One region of the Gottfriedia sp. NPDC057991 genome, then DNA from elsewhere that is predicted to be linked to it. Evidence: a T-box and tRNA genes for the amino acid it is inferred to sense, from the RefSeq annotation. Region 1 holds a T-box; the other holds one or more tRNA genes.
The links. The T-box of region 1 lies ahead of lysS (lysine--tRNA ligase). A T-box ahead of a tRNA ligase gene usually reads a tRNA of that ligase, here a tRNA-Lys.

Region 1 (3,430 bases):
CTCTTCTTTTGTAGCTCCATTCATCGCAAGCTTTGCAGCATTAACAGCTATTAGCCCTTGTCCGATTGATGCACTTTTTGTATCAAATATCTCTAGATCAAAATCAGGAAATTCCTCATCAAACTCATTTTTTACCATTACTGCTGATTGATATGTACCTGAAAGTTCAGAAGAAAAAGCAATATAAATACATGATGTATTTTCCTTTGCATATTTAACGAAAGTATTATAAATATACTCATACGAAGGAAGAGACGTTTTAAATACTTTTCCACTACGCATTTCATTAAATAAAGTCTTTGAATCCAATGTTAAACCATCAAAATATTCTTTTTCATCTTCTGAATATACTCGTAGTGGAATGACATCAATATTGTATTGTTCAATGATCTCCTTTGACAAATCAGCCGCACTATCCGTTATTATTTTTAAACTCATCTAATTATACCTCTGTTTCAAAAAATTGGTTTATTCTATTTTCTCACAAAATGTTTTTACAGAAAAATAAAATGTTCTAATTTAATTTTAATAATAATATTAGCTATTTAAAACCATTTACCTTCTTTTTTTCGTATTGTTCACAACAAAATATCAATTTACCATTCAAATTGTTTATTCGGATAATAACCATACCGATATTCTGAATGATTTTTTTCTTCTTCTTCTCTTCTTATATTGATTAGAGCATACACAATTAAAATCGCTCCAAAAACTTGAACCCAACTACCAACAAGTAGTAGATGTTCTCCTAAAATAATTTTATCATTCAACAATGCTGCATTACCAACTCCATCAATTAATGCCCCTAAAGCGATTAATTCATTACCATAAGCTTCAATTTTTGCTAGTTGAGTCCCCTCATCTAATGTTCCAGTTGTTTCAATTTGGGCACCAATTGCTTGAATAACACTTCCAATGCCATTTAATTTATGTCCTTCTTCCTCAAAGCCTTCACGTTCTAATGTTGTGGCAATTGTATTTGTAATGTTACCAGATGCTTGAATCCATGAACCAAGCATGATTGTTAATTCATATTCATGTTTTTCCTTTTTATACAATTTTTCTCTGCCGATTGCTTGAATGGAGTTCCCAAACGCTTCAATTGCATTACCTTTAGCAAATAAATCTCTTCCAAAATCTTCACTAATAATTTTTTTACTTGAAACACCAACAGCTGAAGTTAATGTTCCAAGTATTAAAAAATATCCACCTATTAATACTAAATCCCCACCAGAATCGTTCATTTTGGCACCACCTATTGAAGCATATTAATCAGTTTATTCAACTTTAAATTTAATTGACAATTAATATTGTTTTGATTAATATAATAACAATTAATATTTCGAAACTTAAAAGCTATGAAGAGAAAAGTAGTAAAGCTAAAATTATTTACAGAGAGCTCCGGAGTGCTGAAAAGGAGTAATAATGAACTTTATGAAAAAAGACTTGGAGCTTCGTATGGAACTAAAGTTCACTTTAGGGATGGTACGACGGGTTCTCCCGTTATAGAGATAGGGTATAAGCATTCGTGCCGTACCTAATTAAGGTTGGTATGGTAACATATCAATAAACTGAGGTGGTACCACGAAGTTAACAACTCTCGTCCTCAAGATGATAAATCTTGGGGGTGGGAGTTTTTTTATTGGAATTAGAAAGTTAAATAAAATAATTTCGAGGTGAAAACATGCATTGGGCAACTAAAATCGCAAATGAATTAATTGAAAAATATCCAAATAAAGAAACTTATGTATGTGCATCTGGCATAAGCCCATCCGGGTCGGTTCATATTGGAAATTTTCGTGAGATTATTACAACTTATTTTGTTGTGAAAGCTTTAAATAATTTAGGTAAGAAAACAAGATTTATCTTTTCTTGGGATGATTTTGATCGTTTTAGGAAGGTCCCGAATAATATTGATCCAACTTTTCATCATTTTATAGGTAAAGCCTATTCAAATATCCCTGACCCATTTGGCTGTCACTCAACATTCGCTGAACACTTTGAAAAGGAATTTGAAAATTCCTTATCTGAACTAGGAATTGAAGTTGAGTTTATCTACCAAAGCAAAGAATACAAATCTGGTAGATACAATGTTGACATTATACACGCTATTGAAAAAAGAAAAGAAATTTATGATATTTTAATGAAGTTCAAAACAAGTGTTCCAAATGAACGAGAACGTAATGATTTTTACCCGATCACTCTATATTGTGAAAACTGCGAAAAAGATGATACTACTATTACTCGCTACAATGAGGAACGAAAAATAGTAGATTATAAATGTAATTGTGGATTTTCAAACCAATTATCTGTAGAAGTTGCAAACAATATTAAATTAAACTGGAAAATTGATTGGGCTATGAGATGGATGAAGGAAGACGTTGTATTTGAACCTGGTGGAAGAGATCATTCATCTGAAACTGGTAGTTACAATGTTTCAAAAGAAATTGCTAAAGCTATATTTGACTATGATGCACCTCATTATACACCATATGAGTTTATTGGAATAAAAGGTCAAAATCAAAAAATGTCTAGCTCCTCTGGAAATTTAATAACCTTAGCTGAGTTATTGCAAATCTATTTACCAGAAGTTATTCTCTTTATGTTTGCTAAATATAAACCAACAGCAGCATTTAATATTGGTCTAGATGAAGATGTGATTAAAAATTATTCAGAATTTGAACGGTATCAATCAAATTATATTGATCAAACTTTACAAGATCTAGATATTTGTCAATCGGTCGAATTTGCACATCTCGCCAAAATTAATAAAAAATATCCAAAGTATAATCATGTCGCTAGCATTCTCCCCCTAGTTAACTACAATGTAGATCTATTACAAGAAATATTTGTTAATAATGGAGAAACCTACTCAGCCAGAGAATTAGAGAAAATTTGTCAGATGGCTGAATATTGGATTAAAAAATACAATCCACAAAAAAATATCATTGTAAACGATAAACAAGCTATTGAGTTTTATCATTCTTTAACTGAAGAACAGCACTATTGGTTAAAAAATTTATGTGACTATTTATTAAATAAGGAGTACCAAGATCAAACTGAATTAATGAAAGAATTATATTCGATTTGTTATCATGACGATAAAAAAGTTATGAAAGCAAACCAAAAATCTTTTTTCACAATGATCTATCAACTCGTTTTAAATAGAACAAGTGGACCGCCTATTCCATTGTTGTTTCAAGCAGTGAATAAGAATCAACTAATTAACTTATTAAGCTTCAACGAAGGCTAATAGATAAGGTAGTAAAAATAAAAATGGACACAGGTATATACAATCTGAGTCCATTTTTATTGATTCTATTGAATGCGATTTTTAAATGCTTCTTCTGTCACTATATAGTCTTCTTCTCGATCTTCATGTTTACGGTCTTCAGGAGCGACTAGTGATCCTTTTGGATGAGTTGGTTCA
Region 2 (3,430 bases), on a different contig from region 1:
AAAATAAACGCTAATAATTTGCATAGCCACCAGTATGAGTAAAATATAAACAAGTACAAATTTAAATACAATTGATTTAAATAAACCAACTTTATTATAAGCTGCCATTAATCTTGCTCCGGATCACGCAGGTAATATCCTACTCCTCTTCTTGTTACAATGAAAAGTGGATAACTTGGATTGTCCTCAATTTTTTCACGAAGTCTTCGAATTGTTACATCGACAGTTCGTACATCTCCAAAATAATCATAACCCCAAACGGTTTGAAGTAAGTGTTCTCTCGTCATAACCTGTCCGATATGCTTTGCTAAGTAATATAGTAATTCAAATTCGCGGTGAGTTAATTCGATCTTCTCGCCACGTTTTGTTACGATATAAGCGTTTGGATTGATAACAAGCGAACCAATAATAACTTCAACTGATTCCTCTTTTTCAGATGTAGCTCCTGTTTGGTGTCTACGTAAATTTGCTTTAACTCTAGCAAGCAACTCACGTGTACTAAATGGTTTTGTTACGTAGTCATCTGCTCCCATTTCTAAACCTAGTACTTTATCTAATTCAGAATCTTTTGCTGTAATCATAATGATCGGCATATCATGATTCTTTCTAATTTCTCTACAAACTTCTAAACCATCTCTAATTGGCAACATAATATCTAATAAAACTAGATCAGGAAGAAACTCATCTACTTTTTGTAATGCTTCCTCTCCATCATACGCGCAAACAATTTCAAAACCTTCTTTTTCTAAATTAAACTTCAATATATCAGCAATTGGTTTTTCATCATCGACTATTAATATTTTTTTATTCATTCCCCGCACTCCTTTTCTAGTCAGTTTTTGCTGCCATCAATTCTATACATATCTTTTGCAATTTAGTATTAAATTAGGCAACAAATGAACTTTTCATAGCAATTTCGTTTTGTGGACTATCTCTCTAAATATAATACGACTACGATCATACGTGTTATTCTTTTTATATATAAACACTAGATTTTTGAAAAAAACCTCTAGCTTGTTGCTAGAGGTCTACTCCACTTACTTCTATTTTAAATTAAGTATGTTTTTTTGTAAAATCGAACCGTTTTAATCAAACTAGAATCTATTTTCTATTAGGTTGATATAAAATAAAAAACTACTGTATATACAGTAGTTTTTATGATGGCTCGGGACGGAATCGAACCGCCGACACGAGGATTTTCAGTCCTCTGCTCTACCGACTGAGCTACCGAGCCATTATATGGCGGTCCCGACCGGGATCGAACCGGCGATCTCCTGCGTGACAGGCAGGCATGTTAACCGCTACACCACGGGACCAAGATAAGTTTATAAAAAAGGATGACCCGTACGGGACTCGAACCCGTGTTACCGCCGTGAAAGGGCGGTGTCTTAACCGCTTGACCAACGGGCCACATTAATTTAAGAAAAGATGAGCCATGAAGGATTCGAACCTTCGACCCTCTGATTAAAAGTCAGATGCTCTACCTACTGAGCTAATGGCTCATAAAATGATTAACTTCATAAACTATATACTAGTTATGACGACAAGATTTATCTTATCATACTTTCTAATAAATTTGCAATAGTTTTTTTAAAAAATTAATAAAAGCCCCTAAATTTTTATTTAAGGGCTTTTTATTATATTAAGCTCCGAAAACGTTACGTACGATATTTGTTTGGTTACGGTCTGGACCTACTGAGAATACAGATAATGGAATACCTACTAATTGAGACACACGTTCTACATAATGTCTTGCATTAACTGGTAGTTCATTAAGAGTTTTCACTCCTGTAATATCTTCTGTCCAACCTGGAAGTTCTTCAAAAACTGGCTCACATTCTGCAAGTTGTTTTAAGCTAGCAGGGAACTCAGTAATTGTTTCTCCACGGAATTTATAAGCAACGCAAATTTTAACAGTCTCTAGTCCTGTTAATACGTCAATTGAGTTAAGTGATAAATCAGTAATACCGCTAACGCGACGAGCGTGGCGAACTACTACACTATCAAACCAACCAACACGTCTTGGTCTTCCAGTAGTTGTACCGTACTCACGACCTACTTCACGAATTGTATTTCCAATTTCATCGAAAAGCTCAGTTGGGAATGCACCTTCACCAACACGAGTAGTGTAAGCTTTACATACACCAACAACGTGATTAATTTTGGTTGGACCAACACCAGATCCAATTGTTACTCCACCTGCAACAGGGTTAGAAGAAGTAACGAATGGGTATGTACCTTGGTCGATATCTAACATTACACCTTGTGCGCCTTCAAATAATACGCGCTTTCCACCATCAATTGCATCATTTAATACAACAGAAGTATCACACACATATTTTTTAATTTGTTGTCCGAACTCATAATATTCTTCAAAAATCTCTTCGATATTTAATGAATTTGAATCATACATTTTTTCAAATAAATTATTTTTCTCTTCAAGATTGCGTTTTAATTTTTCGTAAAACTCTTCTTTATCTAAAAGGTCTGCCATACGGATTCCCACACGTGCAGCTTTGTCCATATAAGCTGGTCCAATACCTTTTTTAGTAGTACCAATCTTATTATCACCTTTACGCTCTTCTTCTAACTCATCTTGTTTTAAATGATAAGGTAAGATAACATGAGCACGGTTACTAATACGTAAGTTGTCAGTTGAAACACCTTTATCATGTAGGTATGCTAGCTCTTGAACTAAAGCTTTAGGATCTACAACCATACCATTTCCAATAACACAAATTTTATCTGAGAAGAAAATACCTGATGGAATTAAATGAAGTTTGTACTTTACACCATTAAATACGATTGTATGACCTGCGTTGTTACCACCTTGATATCTTGCAACTACTTCTGCCTGTTGTGATAAAAAGTCGGTAATTTTTCCTTTTCCTTCGTCTCCCCATTGAGAACCAACTACTACTACTGATGACAATGTACTGCACCTCCGATTAAAATACGCTATTTCCGAACTAAAACCAAAACTAGTATATCAAACTTACGGAATTTGTCAATAAATCTCTTTGAATAATTCTGTTCTAAGTTTTTTTTGTTCGTAAATACAAACTAAAGAATTTGATAAAAATAGTTTACCCTAACAAAAAAAAATAATCACATAGATTCACTATGCGATTATTTTTAGATGAAATCCAAAGTAGTAGAGAGCAGACTGATTAAACATATTTATGACTGTCTGATTACAAACTTTTTAGGCACCTGGTGCTTGCTCGTCAAACCTTCGTTCTAAGTTTACGAACTTGTTATATTCTTTTACGAACGCTAATGAAACAGTACCTACTGGACCATTCCTTTGTTTAGCAATAATGATTTCAATAATATTTTTATTCTCCGATTCTTTATCGTAGTAATCATCTCGGTATAAGAACGCAACGATATCCGCATCTTGCTCAATACTTCCTGATTCACGAATATC

Region 2: it encodes a tRNA-Lys, which carries the amino acid that the T-box ahead of lysS (lysine--tRNA ligase) is inferred to sense. The anticodon was not compared.

What each region holds. Positions count from the first base shown of each region.
Region 1 is NZ_JBHVQN010000001.1:1,136,136-1,139,565, reverse strand. Features, by position in the region: gene ACFVR2_RS05795 (DegV family protein) at 1-438, opposite strand, end outside; gene ACFVR2_RS05790 (DUF6944 family repetitive protein) at 597-1,244, opposite strand; T-box leader at 1,350-1,611, shown strand; gene lysS (lysine--tRNA ligase) at 1,685-3,253, shown strand; gene ACFVR2_RS05780 (hypothetical protein) at 3,319-3,430, opposite strand, start outside.
Region 2 is NZ_JBHVQN010000003.1:626,938-630,367, forward strand. Features, by position in the region: gene walK (cell wall metabolism sensor histidine kinase WalK) at 1-108, opposite strand, end outside; gene yycF (response regulator YycF) at 108-812, opposite strand; tRNA gene ACFVR2_RS14345 (tRNA-Phe) at 1,162-1,234, opposite strand; tRNA gene ACFVR2_RS14350 (tRNA-Asp) at 1,241-1,316, opposite strand; tRNA gene ACFVR2_RS14355 (tRNA-Glu) at 1,339-1,410, opposite strand; tRNA gene ACFVR2_RS14360 (tRNA-Lys) at 1,430-1,502, opposite strand; gene ACFVR2_RS14365 (adenylosuccinate synthase) at 1,643-2,932, opposite strand; gene dnaB (replicative DNA helicase) at 3,206-3,430, opposite strand, start outside.